Regions from separate parts of the Paeniglutamicibacter sp. NPDC091659 genome, predicted to be linked through region 2. Evidence: riboswitches for the same ligand, from Rfam matches in the RefSeq annotation. Region 2 holds a riboswitch; the other holds the start of a gene.
What was found. Region 2 has a riboswitch for cyclic di-AMP ahead of ACIQLF_RS17130 (M23 family metallopeptidase). Riboswitches for the same ligand answer to the same signal wherever they lie in the genome.
Positions count from the first base shown of each region.

Region 1: another riboswitch for cyclic di-AMP. It lies ahead of ACIQLF_RS05930 (M23 family metallopeptidase); the one in region 2 lies ahead of ACIQLF_RS17130 (M23 family metallopeptidase).

Region 1 is NZ_JBIVTO010000002.1:222,957-231,872, reverse strand. It holds gene ACIQLF_RS05955 (S9 family peptidase) at 1-1,664, shown strand, start outside; gene ACIQLF_RS05950 (hypothetical protein) at 1,899-2,375, shown strand; gene ACIQLF_RS05945 (peptide deformylase) at 2,412-3,077, opposite strand; gene zapE (cell division protein ZapE) at 3,074-4,336, opposite strand; partial or broken gene ACIQLF_RS05935 (heavy metal translocating P-type ATPase) at 4,893-5,679, shown strand; gene ACIQLF_RS05930 (M23 family metallopeptidase) at 5,729-6,769, opposite strand; cyclic di-AMP (ydaO/yuaA leader) riboswitch at 6,773-6,955, opposite strand; tRNA gene ACIQLF_RS05925 (tRNA-His) at 7,984-8,056, shown strand; gene ACIQLF_RS05920 (hypothetical protein) at 8,336-8,916, shown strand, end outside.
Region 2 is NZ_JBIVTO010000010.1:97,771-106,686, forward strand. It holds gene ACIQLF_RS17105 (HNH endonuclease) at 1-454, opposite strand, end outside; gene ACIQLF_RS17110 (F510_1955 family glycosylhydrolase) at 691-1,602, opposite strand; gene ACIQLF_RS17115 (DUF305 domain-containing protein) at 1,627-2,208, opposite strand; gene ACIQLF_RS17120 (hypothetical protein) at 2,262-2,699, opposite strand; gene ACIQLF_RS17125 (C40 family peptidase) at 2,806-3,621, opposite strand; cyclic di-AMP (ydaO/yuaA leader) riboswitch at 3,628-3,812, opposite strand; gene ACIQLF_RS17130 (M23 family metallopeptidase) at 3,915-4,847, opposite strand; cyclic di-AMP (ydaO/yuaA leader) riboswitch at 4,923-5,107, opposite strand; gene ACIQLF_RS17135 (metal-dependent transcriptional regulator) at 5,189-5,887, opposite strand; gene serC (phosphoserine transaminase) at 6,177-7,298, shown strand; gene ACIQLF_RS17145 (DUF3027 domain-containing protein) at 7,538-8,029, opposite strand; gene ACIQLF_RS17150 (cold-shock protein) at 8,034-8,417, opposite strand; gene ACIQLF_RS17155 (hypothetical protein) at 8,645-8,872, shown strand.

The DNA of each region.
Region 1 (8,916 bases), on a different contig from region 2:
GGGCAGGCGACGAGGCGCCCCGGCGCATCACCACCCTCAACTACCGCGGCGACGGGGTGGGCTTCGGCCGCGACAAGGTCCAGGGCCTGTTCAGCCTGGACGTGCCCGGGCCCGATGCAGAGCCGTTCGTCATGCCGCGCGGACGTGAAGCCCACGGGGTGAACCCGCTGCCCACGGGTCTGCCCGTCGTCCGTGAGCTTGCGGTGGCAGCCCAGGACATCGACGAACCCGCCTACGGCCCCGACGGTGCGTGGATCTACTTCACCTCAGCACTGCATGAAAACCATGATTCGGACCTGCGATCGATGATCCACCGTGTTCCGGCCGGCGCTCGGGAGCCGGTCGAACCCGAGCTGGTGCTGGGCGACCCGGCGGGGGAATGGGCCTACCGTTCGGCTTGCTGGAGCACGGACGGATCTACGCTATTTGCGCTGGCGCAGCATGTGGGGGAACCCGGGACCGACTTCCTGGCCAAGCACACGGTGGTGGTTTCGATGCCGGCCGCCGCGCTGCCCGCGGCAAGCACGCCTGCCCCTGCCGATTTGCAGCAGGCCGACTACACCGAAACCGAGTCCCTGGTGCCGTACGGCGGCGATGCGGTGCTGGCCTGTGCGCGCGTGCGTGGCACCGGCGAACTGCACCGGATCGCCGCCGACGGCACGGCAGACGTGCTCAGCTCGGGGCCGCGCATCATCCACGGTGCCGCATCCCGGGGCGGAACGGTCGTCGTTTCCCATGTTTCCGAGGCTTCGCCGGGGGAGTGCTCAGTGCTGGAAGGCGGCGGACTGCGCCGGCTCACCGATTTCGCGGCGCCCTTGCGGGAACAGAGCGGTGTCAGCCTGCCACGGGAGGCGACCTTCGCCTCGCCCGACGGATATCCGGTGCACGGCTGGATCCACCTGCCGTCCGGGCCTGGCCCGCACCCCGTGCTGTTGAACATCCACGGAGGCCCGTTCTCGCAGTACGGTCCCGGCTACTTCGACGAGGCGCAGGTCTACACGGCCGCCGGGTATGCGGTGCTGCAGTGCAACCCGCGGGGCAGCTCCAGCTACGGGCGCGAGCACGGGCTGGCGATCCGGCACGCCATGGGCACCGTCGACCTGCTCGACGTGATGGCCTTCCTCGACGGCGCCTGCGCGGCACACGCGGACCTGGACGCCACGCGGACGGGCGTGTTGGGCGGGTCCTACGGGGGCTACCTGACGGCTTGGACGATCGCCCACGAGCACCGCTTCGCGGCGGCGATGGTGGAGCGCGGCTTCCTGGATCCGGCTTCGTTCGTGGGTACCTCGGACATCGGGTGGTTCTTTGCCGACGCCTACACAGGGTCCGATCCGGCACACATGGCCGGCCAATCTCCCATGGCCAGGCTGGACCGGGTGTGCACGCCGACGCTCGTCATGCATTCGGAGGGCGACTACCGGTGCCCGCTCGAGCAGGCCCAACGCTACTACGTGGGCCTCAAGCAGCGCGGCGTCCCGACCGAGTTCGTGCTGTTCCCGGGCGAAAGCCACGGACTTAGCCGCGGGGGTTCCCCGTGGCACCGGCGCCAACGGTTCGAGGCGATCCTCGAGTGGTTCAACCGGTACCTGCCGGTGGACACCGGACGCACCGCCGATGCAGCGACACAGGAAAGCCCCGACACGGTGAAACCCGTTCGTTGATAACAATTTGTGGCGGGCCCTTGAGCATGCTCCCGAAGTTCGGGAAGGTTGGGCGCATGCTCAAGGGGATTGAAGTGACGACCAACCACAAGGCGCGCCTGCTTACGGGCGCAATCGCGACCGTTGCTCTCGCGGGATGTGCCGGTTGACCGGACACGGGACCGGTCAGCCGGGGGAACCGGGTCGTCACCCACCACGGACTATGCCGCTGCCGAGTTCTGGGGCAATTACCGGATGGCCGCGCTTGAAGTAGATCCAGCGCAGTCCCTCTCGGACCTGTACGAGCGATCCGAACTGATCGTGCTTGGTTCCGTCATCGACGCCGAGCCCGGACCATCCAACCCGGTTCGTCTGGACGACGGAACGACCGACCAAAACGGAACCACGATCCTGACCTTTGGGGTGGGCGAGGTCCTTGCGGGACCCGCGACAGAACGGGTCAAGGTGTGGATCTCCAGCACCAATCGATCGGTCAACGACGCCCCGGCGGCCTTGATGCCCGCGGATCAGCTGGTTTGGTACCTGACGCCCAGTGAAGTGCCGGGAATCATGTACGCAACGGCGCGTGACGGCATCATCGGAAGCACCTCCGACGGCAAGCTCCCGACGGTGCTGGGCGGGCTTGGGGAGGACTTGTTCCCGGCGGCAGTCACCACCATCGAACAACTTGCCGAATCAGTTGCCGTTCTCACGAAGAAACCTGCAGGTTAGCAGGACGGGCCGGTGCCGCGGGAAATACGCGGCTGCTCAGAAATTCAGCCCGACCCGGGCTTCCTCGATGCCGGGATTCGCCCAGCGAACGTACTCGTGGCTGGCGCACAACGAACGTGTCAGTGCCTTGTCGATGTAGACGGTTCCGCCCAGGTGGTCCGTTTCATGCTGGAAGATCCGTGCCTGCCAGCCGCTGAACGAGCGCTTGTGGGCCACGCCGTCGGCATCCATGTAGGTGGTGTCGATGTCGGCCGGGCGGTCAACGACCCCCTGGTAGCCGTTGAAGGAAAGGCATCCCTCGTAGAAGGCTGCAGTTCGCTCGCTGCCGGCAACATAGGTCGGGTTCAGGACCTCGAAGTACTCCAGTGGCATGCGTTCACGAACGGCGGCGACGTCGTCGTTGGTGGGGTACATGTCCTCGAGCACGGCAATCCGCAAGGGAATGCCTAGTTGTGGTGCGGCAAGTCCGACGCCTGGCGCGTCGCGCATGACGGCTTTCATGGTGTCGAGGAAAGCCCGAAGCAGCGTCGCATCCAACTGGGCGCTGAAATCCTGTGCCGCCATGCGAAGCACCGGGTGTCCGAGCTGGACTATGGATGGAACCGTGCCCGATTCATGAAGCTGCACGAGTCGGGTGACCTCTCCACGGATCCAATCGGGGGAGAGGAAGTCCTCTTCTGCGTATTCCGGGTTCTGGATCATGCATTGACACCTTCCGCTAGTGGTTCAGTGGCTTCTTTGCCAGGGACGTAAGGCCGCAGTGCGTTCAGCCTGCTTTTCAGCCGCGATGCATCAAGTTCGGGTAGCAGCGACAACGAATCAGCAAAGTCGCCGTCAATCAAAAGATCGAGCCGGATACCGTGATCGTAGAGAACATCGATGGCGTTGGCCAAACGGCGAAGCCCGAAGGGCGTCATCTCGGCGGAACCCGGGACGCCAGAAACAACCCAGTGGCGGTGGTCCTTGGCCAGCTCGAGGTAGTCCAACGTGGACGTCAACGCCTCGCAGAGATCGCGGAAATCAAACCAAACCTGGTCGCCGGCAACCCGCAGGGCCCGGATCTCATGGCTGGTGGGTTTGAGCAGTGCCGATTCCCACGGTTCAGGCTGCGTGATGCCGAGTGTGCGAAGTTCCGATTCCGATGGAGCGAGTGCCAGCGTGCCCGTGGCGAAACCCTGCCTGTCGGCTTGATCCAGGGCAAGCGAGCGGTAATCCAGCTTGGCATCGAGTTCGTGGACGTTCATCTGCTCACGAATGGCTTCGATGGTTGGCAGGATCAGGTGGTGGTAATACTCGTCGGCGAGCAGTTCCTCCGGAGGATAGTTCGAGGTGGTGATCAGCAGGATCCTCCTGCCCATGATGAATTTGAACATTCGGGCCAGCAGCATCGCATCGCCCGGGTCGTTGCAGTGGAATTCGTCGAAGCAAAGCACCTCGACATCGCCCAACATCGATTCGATCGCCTGCTCTATGGCGCTGGTGCGTGCCGCAACCCGATCCATGCGGCCGCGGGATGAACCCAGTGCACCGGGCTCGTCCACCTGCGCCAACGCAATCGCCGTCGCCTTGTGCGCCGTGGAATGCAGTTCGCGGAAGAAGTCGTGGAAATGGACGCGTCGCTTATTTGCCGTGGGCAGAGCATCATAGAACGCGCCCAGAATCCAGGTCTTGCCGCGTCCTGGAGGACCCCAGAGATAAACGTGTTTTCCAGCGGGGGACTGCTGCCCCGGGCCAAGATGGGACGCCACGTTGTTGCTCAGCAGCCGCACGGCTGCTTGTTGCCGCTCGTCAAGATCCAGGCGTTCGACCGTTGCGCGATCAACTATGGCTCGCTGAAGGTCTTCGTTCAGTCCGTCCGATGTTCCGGACAACGAGGAAGCCTGGACGTCCGAATATTGATGTGGCATACCATCGAGTTTCCCTGAATAACTATGCAACCACCAAACCGGGGGCGAATGCACTCGTGCAAGTAGTTATGTCAACCAAAAGTTATCCTTCGGAAGGTGGCGATGGGCGAGTGTTAGGTCGTGATTTTTGAGAGTTGACTCCACGAAATTCGCGCTCGAAATCGCCTGCTTCGAGTCCGGCCGCAAATCCGCGCATCCAGCGAGTCTCGGCGGAATGCGCCGTCAACGCGGTGAAAATCCGACGCAGGCGTCAAAAAGTCGAAAAACCGGGGGATTCGGGCCAATCGGGCCGGGTTGCGCTCAATGTTCAAAAATCTGATGTTTACCCACTTCCGGACACCAATTCATTGCGCCGATAATCTACATTATGTCAACTAGCGTTTCGGGAACCCCTCTTGATCAGGGAGTAACGATCCTTTGTCGACTTGATGGGTGTCCTTTGTCAGCTAAGTTGAAGCATTAGGCAGTTGATTGTCATTTCAGGTGAAGCATCGTGTCCGTCTTTGTCACTACAGGTGAAGCAACCAGCGGATTTCCTGTCACTACAGGTAAAGCATTCACTTGGGGATGTCATTACAGTTGAAGCATGGGACGCCAGCTGGCCGTGCCCGAGGTTCTGGGCAGGGACCTCACCGTTGGCCAGCTGATGCTCATCAAGCCGGGAGAACGGATCGCCACCGACGGCATCGTTCGCAGCGGACGCAGCGCCCTGGACACCTCGGCGATCACCGGCGAATCCATCCCCGTCGAGGTCGAGGCAGGAGACGAGGTATCCGCCGGGGCGATCAACACCTCGGGAGTTCTGGAAGTCAACGCCACCGCGGCGGGCACCGACAACTCGCTGACGACGATTGTCAGCCTGGTCGAACAGGCACAATCCGAAAAGGGCGAACGCGCACGCCTGGCCGGCCGCATCGCCCGGCCGCTGGTGCCCGGCGTGCTGATCCTCGCGTCGCTTGTCGCACTGGTCGGATCGATGCTTGGCGATCCCGAACTGTGGATCACCCGGGCGTTGGTCGTCCTGGTGGCCGCCTCCCCGTGCGCCCTGGCGATCGCGGTGCCGATCACCGTCGTCTCTGCGATCGGCACCGCGAGCAAGTTCGGCGAGCAAGTTCGGCGTCATCATCAAAAGCGGCGCCGCCTTCGAACGCTTCGGCACCATCCGCCACATCGCCGTCGACTAGACCGGCACCCTGACACGCAACCAACCCACCGTCACCGCCGTGCTCGCCGTCGACGGAACCAGCAAGCAGCAGGTGCTGGGTTGGGCGGCCGCAGTCGAACAGCACAGCACCCACCCCTTGGCTGCCGCCATCGCTCACGCGGCACTGGAGGCAGCTGCCGCCCGCGACATCACCGAGGAAGCCGGGCACGGCATCCGCGGCACCGTCGAAGGCACCTCTCATCAACAGCCGCCAGGCAGCGCTGGAATCAGGACATTTGTCGTTATAGCCAGCCCTCGGGGTTAACCCACTTGCCGTTGACGATGACCTCGAGGTGCAGATGCGGCCCCGTGGAGTTGCCTGTGCTGCCGGCAAGCGAGACGACCGCGCCGCGCTTGACCTTTTGCCCCACGGACACCTTGAGGGCCGAGTTGTGGTTGTAGCTGGTTTCCAGCCCGTTGCCGTGATCGATCTTGACGCGGTAGCCGGAGTGCCCGGCCCATTCGGACTGCACCACGGTGCCGGCGGCGCTGGCCTTGATGGGCGTTCCCATAGGAACGGCGTAGTCCAGGCCGTTGTGGTTCATGAAGCCTGGTCCGGTCGGGTTCTTGCGGTGGCCGAAGCGCGACGTCAACCGGATGCTGTCCACCGGCTGGGCGAGCCTGGTGACTTTTCCGGCGGCAGCGGTCGTGACGGTTGCCGGCTTGACTTTCTTGGCGACTTCTGCATCGGCAGCGGTCGTGACGGTTGCTGGCTTGACTTTCTTGATGTACTCGCTGGTCACCGATGCGCGCTTGACCGTGATCTTGTCGTTGGCCGGGGCCCTGACATCCGCGACAGTGGTCTGTGCGACGCGCTGGGGCTCCGGGACAACTTCCTCGGCTTCCTGCGTGGTGGCGGCGGCGGCGAATGCCAGGCCGGACACGGCGGCGACTGCGGCGAACTTGTGCACCAACCCAAGTCGAGGGCGCTGGGTCCGGGGCGTGAACTTCGGGACGTTGTCCAGCTCGTCGGCTTCGGCAGGCAACGCCGGCGGCACGGGCTGTGCCAGTGGTGCGGGAAGGATTTCGGTGGCGGCGATGGATGCCGCGGTCGGGGACGCCCCGTAGCGCAGGTCTGCCACAAAGCGGCGGCCGGTGTGCTGCGTGGCTCTCGGAGCCTGGACGGAGTCCGGGACCGTGCTCAGTGCGCGTCGACCGGAACGTCGGGATGTATTTTCGCTGCTCAGTGCGGTGTCCACGATCTGCTCTAGTGAATCGCTGGCAGGCGAAGCATCAACGGGGCCGGGCGCGCGGCGGCGCCCGGAATTGTGCTGCTGGGTCAAGTGTTTGCCTCTCATGTATCGCCTGCGAAGTTAGCTGTCGGATTCGAGTCATGAGATCAACTCGGCCGAGCCCGCCAAGGCGGACTCAGCTTCACCCCAAGATCCATGGTCCAAGACCAGGAACGGTTGATTGGGTCCTCCGCCCCTACCGGGAATTCTTGCTCCGCGATCCGCCGGTAGGGTTGTGCGAACCGGATCGGGGCTGGGGTGCATAAGTGCAACCTGACATAAAACCCTACGGGGGCATATGTAAAAGTTACAATTTCGTTATCAATCCATGTGGCGGACAAACACGTGGGCGCCGACTTCGGACGGAAGCTCCGGCACCCTTCGATCAACGCACCCTCACGGCCAAGGATTCGCAGGCCCCTTCGAGGGTGACTAGGGCCCCGGGCGAATGCCGCCCGCGTCGAGCTGCACCAGCAGATCGGGTTCCACCTGGATGGTTTTGGCCGGTCACTCCCCCTGGGACGACATCTTAAACGTGATTAAGAAGACGGTGCCCGGAGCCTGTTGCGGTGCGAATGTTCCTGCCCAAACTGGTCGACGGACCAAGATCGCCCACCGTGGCTCACCCCCACCGGTTGCGGCTGATGCGCCAGGTTCGTTGGGCAAAGACCCGCAATGCCTTCCTGGGTTAGGTGTTCTTCCTCAACTGCATCACTGTGGCCGGGGCACAGCACTCGTTGTTGGACAGGGCCATCGCAGGCCGGCCCATCAGCGTGGGGTCATAGACACGCTCGCACCTCACGTAGCAGTTCACGTCCACGTGCGTGGTGCACCCGCTAGGGCCCTCCTGTGGGATCAGGGTCCGTTATGACGGGGTTCGAAATTCGGCGTGGCAGGTCTTCCCAGAGGATTGTCTCAGCGGTCCGATGTTCTTTGGGTGCCCCACAAGCCGATCCCCCACCGCGACACCCGAACACCAAAAATCCGACAGCTAACAACTGTGTGCTTCATCGTTGGATGGCCGCATTTTTCATTGCTCAGTGGCGTTAGTCGCCGATATCAAGGATGTTCGCGACCGTTTCGTCGAAGGACCACCAAATGTCTTGGGTCCTCGGATTTACCCCGCGATGCCCTTCCTGCATTCAGACGGCCAACCCGGCACGAGCACTGGAGGGACAAAGCTGCCGCGACTTATCTCGCTGATCCGTGTGAGTGCGGGCGACTCGCTTGCCTTTCGATGCAGCCGTCACCTAGTTTGGGTCCATCGACGTGTAGCTCAACAGTGAGAGCACTGGGCTGTGGACCCGGAGGGAGCAGGGGCAGCACCTGCCGCGTCGGCGATCGGCCGCGTTCGTGCGCCGGAGAGGATCGAGGGTGCTCGGATACGTGTGGGGGCAGTTCCGCAAAGCGAAATACACAGCTGGGGTGACTTCCGACCCCGGTGTGCAAGCTCGTGCGGAGGAACGCGCCGAGTCGTGGTTGCGTGTTCTGGCTGGAATAGCGACCGGGAGGCTCAGAATCGGGTCAGCCACGCCGGTCAGGGGCTTTCCGGCATGGCTGACACCGAAGATCGTCCGGGGAGGCTTCGTCACGGGGGCTGCCGCTGCCGCAGGTCCGTTGGAAGCGGATGAAATTGTGCTGGCGGAGCACCTCGATACGAAGCCAGGACGCGCTTCCCTGTTCGCCTGGTTCCTGTCCGACGACGGACACCGGAAACTGGACGCATGGTTGGAATCGGGGCTGTATCGCTTGGATCTACCCGAACACGGGGCGCTGCTTAGCGTTGCGTGGCTGCGCCAGCATGGTCGAGAGGACGAGGCGTCCGAGCTGGTGCGCACGCTGGAACCCTGGGCCGGGCGTGTGCGGTTCTGGCCCTACGAATTGAATGAGGCCGAGGTGCCGGGCGTGCATGTCGCGACCCTGCCAGAGGTCTCGGCCCGTCTCGGACGGAAGCGGCCACAACGACACGTCGAGGCAGAACGTGAAGCCCTGTCGGTCTGGAACCCATTCACGGACAAGATCCTGAGCCACTGGTGGGCCACGCGCTCCCATGAAGGAATGATCGGAGCGGCTTCGCCACCTGGCTGGATCGACGAAGCCAGAGATTTGCTGGCCGAGTACCGGCGCCTTGCCGCCGAGCACACGCTGACTAAACACCATGCGGATCCGAAGGGGAATCTGCAGATCATGTTGTCCGG
Region 2 (8,916 bases):
GGTCCAGTTCGGTGATGAACCAGTGGGCGCCGCGTGGAGTGCCGGGTGCAAAACGTAGTTTCCATCCCAACTGTGCCAGCGTCCTGTCGCCTTTGGCGCTATTGCAGCCGTGACATGCCGCCACGAGGTTTTCCCAGCTGTCGACCCCGCCCCTGCTGCGCGGGATGATGTGGTCGACCGTGCTGGCGCTGCGGCCGCAGTATGCACACCGGTGGGAGTCCCTGCGCAGGACCCCGCGGCGCGACACCTGGAGGTTGCGGCGGTGCGGCATCCGGACGTAGCGGTTCAGCAGGATCACCGTGGGTCGGGGCATGACTTGGCTGGGGCCGACCACCGGGTCCTCTTCATCGGCCGCGAGTACTGTGGCCTTGTCCATGAAGACAAGCAGCAGTGCCCGGCGAAATGTGACTACCGCCAGCGGTTCAAATCCTGCATTCAGCACTAGGGTTCGCATCGGCGCATCCTTAGATCCCGACCCGGCGTAACAGAGGGACCCGTTCACAACGGAATCCCTCAAGTGACGCGCATGGCTCTGAGCATTGACTCTGGGGCTAGCCTAAGACAAAGGCCGTTGATTCCGCGCGGGTTTAGGTGAAATTGGTTCGAATTCCCTCCGAATTTTGCAAGTTGCACGATCCGGAAATGGTGTTGTGAAACCCCGGAAACGGGGTTTCACAACACCATTCGCTTCTACTGGGGTGAAGCGAAACGCAATTCGAAGCTGGCGGCACCGTCGGCCGAATGTTCGACACCCAGCGAGCTGGATACCCAAATCAGGGATCCGTCCGGACTCATGGCCACCGCGTTGGCGGTTCCCTGCAGCCTCCCGCCCTGTTTCCAGCTCATGCCGCCGTCATGGCTGGTCCAGGCGACCCCGTCCGGCGTCATGCCGACGGCCTTGGTGCCGGACACCGCCAGGTATTGCAGCAGCGGACCGTTTGCCACAGGTTCGCCGAAGGTCGCGCCGTCGTCCGTTGATCGCCAGACACCCTGTTCGGTGGCCGCCAGTACGAGGCTACCGCGTGGATCCGCGGCAAGTGTCGCAGGGAGGATCCTCGGGTCGAGGTCCTTCCACCGGCTGCCGTCGGCCGTGGAACGCAACGTCGTATCGAACCCGACGATGGCATTCTTGCTTGCCGTCAGCGCATGGAAGTCCGAAACCCCGGAGCGCGAGAGACTCTCCCAGGTTTTTCCCTTGTCGGTGGAACTCATCAGGCCCACGGGGTTTTCCAACTCGACACCGGGGCCGGGATGACCCGAGGCGTAGAAGCCGTCTTTTCCGAGGGTGAAGCCCATCCAGTCAACGACGGGGCCGATGCGCTGGGCGGGGTTCGCCGATACTTCATAGAGGCCGTCGTGAGTGGCAAGCAGCACCTGTCCCTTGTCCGTGGCGGCAATGGCGTGAACATGAGCGGTCGGATACCCAAGGACCGTCTCCGGGTCCTTCGCAGCGGGACCTGCGCCTGATTCCCGCGGCGTCGAGGCTGCCGCAGCAGTTGTTCCCGTGTCCGGCCCGGCGTCGCCGGGGCTCTGGGCGCACCCGGCAAGGGCCAGTACGCCTGCCAGTGCCGCGGACATGAAAATCGCCGGTTTCGTTGTCATGGTTTTCATGTGTCGGTTCGCCCGCTACTTCTTGAGCATCTCGCGCATGTGTGCGATTTCGGCGTTTTGGTCGGCAATGATTTTCCGGCCCAGTTCCAGCACCCTTGGATCCTTGCCGTTCTTCAGTGCGGCTTCAGCCATTTTCGTGGCTCCGAGGTGGTGCCCGATCATTTGGTTCAGGAAGAGTTCTTCGGCCGCACGGCCTTGGGCGCTGGCCAATGCCTGCAGGTCTTCGTCGCCGAGCATGCCCTCCATTGCCATGGTGTGGCCCAGCTCCCGGGGTTCACCCCATCCTTCCAACCAAGTTTCCATGAGCTTGATCTCCGGGGCCTGCGCATTCTTGATATCGGTGGCAAGCTTCACCATTTCCGTGCCCAGGCTTTTCTTTTCCAGCATGGTCTCGCTCATGAGAACGGCCTGTTCGTGGTGCGGGATCATCATTTGGGCGAACATGGCATCGGCACCGTTGTGCATATTTCCGGGCGTCTGTTGGCCTGCCGTGGTGTTTCCGCCAGGGACGGGGGCCGGTGCGGAGCAACCGGCCAGGACCACGGCGCCCGCCACGATGGCAGCCGAAAGCATCAGGGTTGTCTTGTTCTTTTTCAACGTCTTTTCCTTGCGTGAGATGTGATTGCGTTCCGGTCTTTGCTCCGGAATGCTCATCTACGGCAAATACTCAGTTGCTGTGGGGAAGGCGTCTGGAAAACACTGTCGTTGAAGGCGACCAGGCGCGGACGATAAGGCGTTGGCCCCGCACGCGAGGCGGTTCCACCGCTTCTCGGCTGTCCGAGTTTCTGGGCCAACGCCACGAGGCCGAGAACGCAGGCAACCAGAAGGGCGCATTCGCCCAGCCCCATCACGTGCCCATCGTGGGGTTCAGTGGCCGGCACGTGTTGTTCACCGTGATCGTGCGCGGACGCCGCAATGGAGGTCGCGGCACCTGCTGCACTGCCGGCTCCTCCGTGGTGAATAGGATTGAACGCGGCCCCGGCGAGCACATGCATGGAGAGCAGGCCTAGGAAGAACGCACAGAGAACCACGACCCGCATGGCGGGCGGCAGCGTCCGGCTGCTGGCGGGTCTGGACGGCTTCTTCACGGGATCCACAATATACCCTATGGGGGTATCGTTCAATCCTGTCCACGCAAAGCAAAAGACCCCGCTGCATCCTTGCGGATTCAGCGGGGTCTTTGAAAACTGCTGCTTACTTGGCCAGGGTGTAGTAGCCGTAAAGCGGGTTGCGGGTCACGTCGTGGATCATCGTGTCGACGGTCGGGTTCTGTGCGCCGATCATCTTTCCGCCGCCAAGGTAGATACCTACGTGGCCTCCACCGTTCTGGAATACCAGGTCGCCGGCCTTCGGGCTGCTGGTGCGCACGAACTGGCCGGAGGCGCGGATCGCGGAGGTGCCGCGGGCGATATCGATGCCGTGCTTGGCGTAAACGTACTTCACGAAGCCGGAGCAATCCCAGCCCGCGGTGGTGTTGCCGCCCCAGACGTAGGGAACGCCAACGAACCGGGCTGCGGTTGCCGCAATGCCGGAGAGGTTTGCGGTGTTGATCGAGTCGCTCTTGGGGGCCACGGCGGTGCTCACTGCGCCGCCGCGGTTCGAGCGGGTCGTCGGCGCAAAGGCGTCGGTCGAGGCACGGGTCACTGGGGCGGTGCTGCTGTCGCGGGTCGTAACCGTGTTGGCAACTGCCACGACGACCGGAGCCGGCTTGGAAGTGAATGCGGCGCGCTCGATGTCAAGGTCCTTGACCTTGGATGCGGAGACCGAAACAGCCTTGACTGCAACGCGCTCTGCGGAGAGGCCTTCTACCGGGGCGGAGGATGCCTCGCGGGTTGCCGCGCCCTGGCCCGGAACACCCAAGGTCAGAACAAGGCCGGATGCTGCTGCGATTACTGCTGCCTGGCGGCCAACCGATCCAGCGTTCGAGGCAACTGCCTTCGAGATGGATTCAAGTGGGTTGGTCCGTACCGGCGTCGCGCGGTGGCGACCAAGTGCTTGACGTGTAGTCACGTTGTTATTGCCTCTCCTGATGCCTACGAGGTGAGCTGTCGGGTTCGAGTGGGAGTCACTCGGCAATCCGGCCCCTTGCGGGTCCGGGTTACTTAACCCCAAGGCTTCCTAAGTTCAGAAGCCAAAAATTGGGTCCCCCGCCACTGCCATGCGTTTTTTGAACGGACACCATGCGGCGGCAGTGCTCGGCACTCCTCATGGCGGTAATCGGGCTTGAGCGCCGACTACATTTCTAGAATATATGAAACAACTGCAAATGTCACGTTCTGATCACGGAACGGTGACATTCTTCGTTATAACCAACCTGCTGGGTCTACCCACTTGCCATTGACGATGACCTCAAGGTGCAGGTGCGGGCCTGTCGAGTTACCCGTGCTACCGCTGACCGATACAACGTCGCCACGTTCAACCTTCTGTCCAACCGAGACTTTCACGGCCGAGTTGTGGTTGTAGCTGGTGTGCAAGCCGTTGCCGTGGTCGATCTCCACGCGGAAGCCCGAGTGCCCGGCCCATCCGGCCTGCACGACGGTGCCGGCAGCGCTGGCCTTGATCGGGGTTCCCATGGGAACTGCGTAGTCCAGGCCGTTGTGGTTCATGTACCCCGGGCCCGTTGGGTTCTTGCGGTGGCCGAAGCGAGAAGTCAATCGAATGTTGTCCACCGGCTGGGCAAGGACTCCGCGCGTGGCGATCTTCGAAACGTCGCCACCGGCAGCGGTCATCACGGTGGCCAGCTTGTCTTCCTTGGTGAACTTGCTCGTGACCGAAACACGCTCGATCTTGACCTCGTCGGAGGTCGGAGCCTTTACGTCCACAACAACCGACTGCGCCACGCGGGCTTCCCCGTCCGGAAGCTGGTCGGCTTCCTGCGACGGGCTTGCAGCGGCCAGCGCCAGGCCGGAAACGGCCGCAACTGCGGCGATCTTGTGCGTAAATCCAAGGCGCGATCGCTTGGGACGCGGCGCGAACCGCAATACGTTGTCAAGCTCTTCGGACTCGACCTGGGCGTGGAGCTCTGGTGCCAAGGGAGTCGGTTCTTCGACGCGCTCGGTGGCGGCAATGGCCGCGGCGTCGGGGGATGCACCGTAGCGAAGGCTGGCTTCAAAGCGGCGGCCTACGTAGCTTGCCGGGGTCGTCTCGGCCAGCTCGGGAACCACATGCAGGGAGCGCCGACCGCTGCGGCGGGAAGGTGCTTCTTCGCTCAACGCGGAGTCGACAATACGTTCCAATGTGCCTTCGGCAGGCGAAGCATCAATCGGTCCGGACGCACGGCGACGGCCGGAATTGTGCTGCTGTGTCAAATGACAACCTCTCATGTATCGCCTGCGAAGTTAGCTGTCGGATTCGAGTCATGAGATCAACTCGGCCGAGCCCACCGTGGCGGACTCAACTTCACCCCAAGATCCATGGTTCAAAACCATGAAACGGTTGAAATGGGTCCTCCGCCCCTACCGGTAAGTCTTAGTCCAGAATCCGCCGGTAAGGTTATGCGAATCGGATCTGGATTGAGTCACGAAAATATGACACAACTAGAAACCCTACCGGGCTTTAGTCCAAAGTTACAATTCCGTTATCTGTCCAAGCGCCTGACAAACACATGAGCGCTGACCTCGGTCGGAAGCTCTAGCGCTCCTTCGATGCCCTGGACGCGAACCAGGACATAGTCGTCCGCGCGTTCCAGCGTGACTAGGGCACCAGGGCGGATTCCGCCCTCATCGAGCTGCACCAGGAGCTCAGGTTCAACCTGGATGGACTCGGCCAACCGCTCAACACGCACGGGGCCCGTGTTCCCGTCGGAAAGCGCCGAATCGAGATTTTGGACACCTACCGAGATTTCGGACAGTTCAGGGCCGCCCAGCGCCTCGAGTCCGGGGATGGGATTTCCGTAGGGAGAGGAGGCGGGCTGGCCAAGCAGCTTGTACAGCCGCTTCTCAACGCGCTCGCTCATGACGTGTTCCCAACGGCAGGCCTCGTCGTGGACGTATTCCCATTCCAGACCGATCACATCGGCCAGCAGTCGCTCAGCCAAACGGTGCTTGCGCATCACGCCGGTTGCCAGTTCGCGGCCCCGTGACGTGAGCTCAAGGTGTCGGTCGGTGGTCACAACCACGAGTCCGTCGCGTTCCATGCGGGCGATCGTCTGCGAGACGGTGGGACCGGAATGACCCAGGCGCTCGGCAATGCGGGCACGGAGCGCCGTGATTTCTTCCTCTTCGAGCTCCAAAATGGTGCGCAAATACATTTCGGTGGTATCGATCAGGTCTGACACGTCTGCCGCTCCTGCACGGGTTGGTTCTACACGGAATTACTACGCCCACCACTCTACCCGCCGGTACTCATGCGAGTTGTCACCCGGGCACCCTGCCGCTTCACACGCGATTCACCCCGGACTTCCTGGCGCATCCGGCACGGCTTCGCGGGTTGCGGCCGTTAATAATGACGACTTGCTTTTACGCGTTTGGCTGCGCCATGCGGGATTATTGGAACACCGACCCCATGGCTTTTGTCATCGCGTGGCGTGTCGGAAGAGTGAACCCAGCCTTTTATCGAGGAGCAAAATGAGCACCGGCCTGACCATTCCCGAAAATCTTTTGCCAGTGGACGGGCGTTTCGGTGCCGGTCCTTCCAAGGTCCGCCCGGAGCAGGTCCAGGCCCTTCTGGAAGCCGGCAGCGAGCTGCTCGGAACCTCCCACCGCCAGGCGCCGGTCAAGAACCTGGTTCGCGACATCCAGGAGGGCCTGAAGACCTTCTTCAACGCCCCGGCAGACTACGAAGTGGTTCTGGGCGTCGGCGGATCCACAGCTTTCTGGGACATCGCAACCTTCGGCCTGGTCCGCAACAAGGCACAGCACCTGTCCTTCGGTGAGTTCGGTTCCAAGTTCGCCGCGGCCACCAACAAGGCGCCTTTCCTTGCGGAGTCCTCCATCATCAAGTCCGAGCCGGGCACCCGCCCGGTGCCGGTTGCCGAGGCCGGCGTCGACGTCTACGCCTGGCCGCAGAATGAAACCTCCACCGGCGTTGCAGCACCGGTCCACCGCGTGGAAGGCGCAGACGCGGACTCGCTGGTTGTCATCGACGCGACCTCGGCCGCAGGCGGCCTGGACGTCGATGTATCCCAGGCCGACGTCTACTACTTCGCCCCGCAGAAGAACTTTGCTTCCGACGGTGGCCTGTGGATCGCCCTCTTCTCCCCTGCGGCCATTGCCCGCGCCGAGGAAATCGCGGCCTCCGGCCGCTGGATCCCGGACTTCCTGAACCTGAAGACCGCCATCGACAACTCGCGACTGAACCAGACCTACAACACCCCGTCGCTCTCGACGCTGGTTTCGCTCAACGCGCAGGTGCAGTGGCTCAACGCCAACGGCGGCCTGGAGTTCGCGGCAGCCCGCACCAACGATTCGGCGTCCCGCCTCTACGAGTGGGCCGAGGCCTCCTCGTTCGCGAGCCCGTACGTTGCCGCCCCGGAGGACCGCTCGAACGTCATCGCAACCATCGACTTCGATGATTCGATCGACGCCTCCGCAATTGCCAAGACCCTGCGTGCCAACGGCGTCGTGGATGTCGAGCCGTACCGCAAGCTCGGCCGCAACCAGCTGCGCGTTGCCACCTTCGTTGCCATCGAGCCCGAGGATATCTCGGCCTTGATCAAGTGCATCGAATACGTGATCGCCAACAGCTAAGCCCGTCACTGCCGGATAGCCGGCCGGGGAGCATTGCCCACCTGCCGTGAGGCCGGTGGACAATGCTCCCCGTTTTCATTTGCGGACAAGATGGAGTCGCCGCAAGCCTGAAGACGGTTACCGATCCTGCACCCGGCCAAGCAACGCAAGGGGCCGGGCGGAAAATGCTGATGCATCTCCCGCCCGACCCCGTTGATCGACAAGTCTCCCGGTCGATTATTCAACCATCTTGCCGTGGCTTAGTCCTCTTCGGGAAGTTCCCCGTCGGCATCTTCTTCGTCTTCGAACTGCTCGGCGGAATCGTCGACGCCGTCTTCGGTTTCGCCGGCGGTTTCCTCGGCGTCCGCGGATTCCTCCACGATTCCCGCGGCATGCCCGGCAGCTTCCTCGGCGGCCAGTCGCTCGGCCTCGAGGTCTTCCGGACGAACGCGTTCCGCCCAGGGAACCCATGCGGGAGCCAGCAGGGCGTCGTCGCCCGGAAGGATGCCGACCTCACACACGGTGATGTCCTTGGCCTGGGCGCGCGGTATCCGCGTCAGGGTCGCAAACCAGCACCAACCCTCGTATCCGGGCTGCAGCGTGACAAAACGGTGGGTCACCAAGCGGTCACCGTCGCACACGGCATCAAGGTGTTCGCCGATCATGGACTCCGGAGCGATCTCCAGCAGGGCCGTGCGTGCGCGATCATGCGCCGCGGCCAGTGTCTCGTCGAGCTTTGGTTTGCGGGCCATGGGCTTAGACGTCGAGATCGTCGGCAACGGCGCGCAGCACTGAAGCTACCTTTGCGCCCTGGGATTTCTCCGGGTAGCGCCCGTGGCGCAATCCGTTGGACACCGAATCAAGCACCTTGATGAGGTCCTCGATCAGTACTGCGGTGTCCACCGCGTCCTTGCGCTTGGCGCGGGCCACCGACGGGGCTGCTTCCAAGACGCGCACGCTCAGCGCCTGCGCACCCTTGCGGCCTTCGGCGATGCCAAATTCCATGCGGGTACCGGCGCGCAACTCGGTCACGCCTGACGGCAGCGCCGAAGCGTTCAAATACACTTCCTGGCCCTCATCGGTCACCAGGAACCCGAACCCCTTGGTGGGTTCGTACCATTTCACTTTGCCGGTTGGCACGTCTTGCTACCTCTTCTTACGTCACAATGGGCCACGGGGAAATATAGTCCCCCGATCCCATACCTGGCGATTCCCGACGCGGGCCCCAAATCCGTGGACGGATCGGTGGGCTCTTCACGCCGGGCAAGTCTATTCTTCTAGGGTACGACATTCGCGGCAATTGGCGGCCCACCTGCGGCATGGACCCGCATTGTGGTTACGCGACCGGCGCGCTGTAACTTTAAGGTGTGAATACCACCGTAAAAACTCCGGCCGTCCAGCGGTTCCTGACCCTGTTCGCCGGGGGCATAGCCATCATTTCGCTCGCCGCCTTGGCCGTCATCCTGGTCCAGTACGCGATGTCCGTGGCGTTGTCCCCGCAGCTGCTGGCCGTTGGGCTCTACGGGCTGCCAGTGGCCTTCATCCTGCTGATGGTCGTCTTGGCCCTCAATTTCCGCGAACGCCGCAGAAGTTAAGAGCCTTTTCAAGGCAAGCTGGCCGCGAACAATGTGCCGGTGCG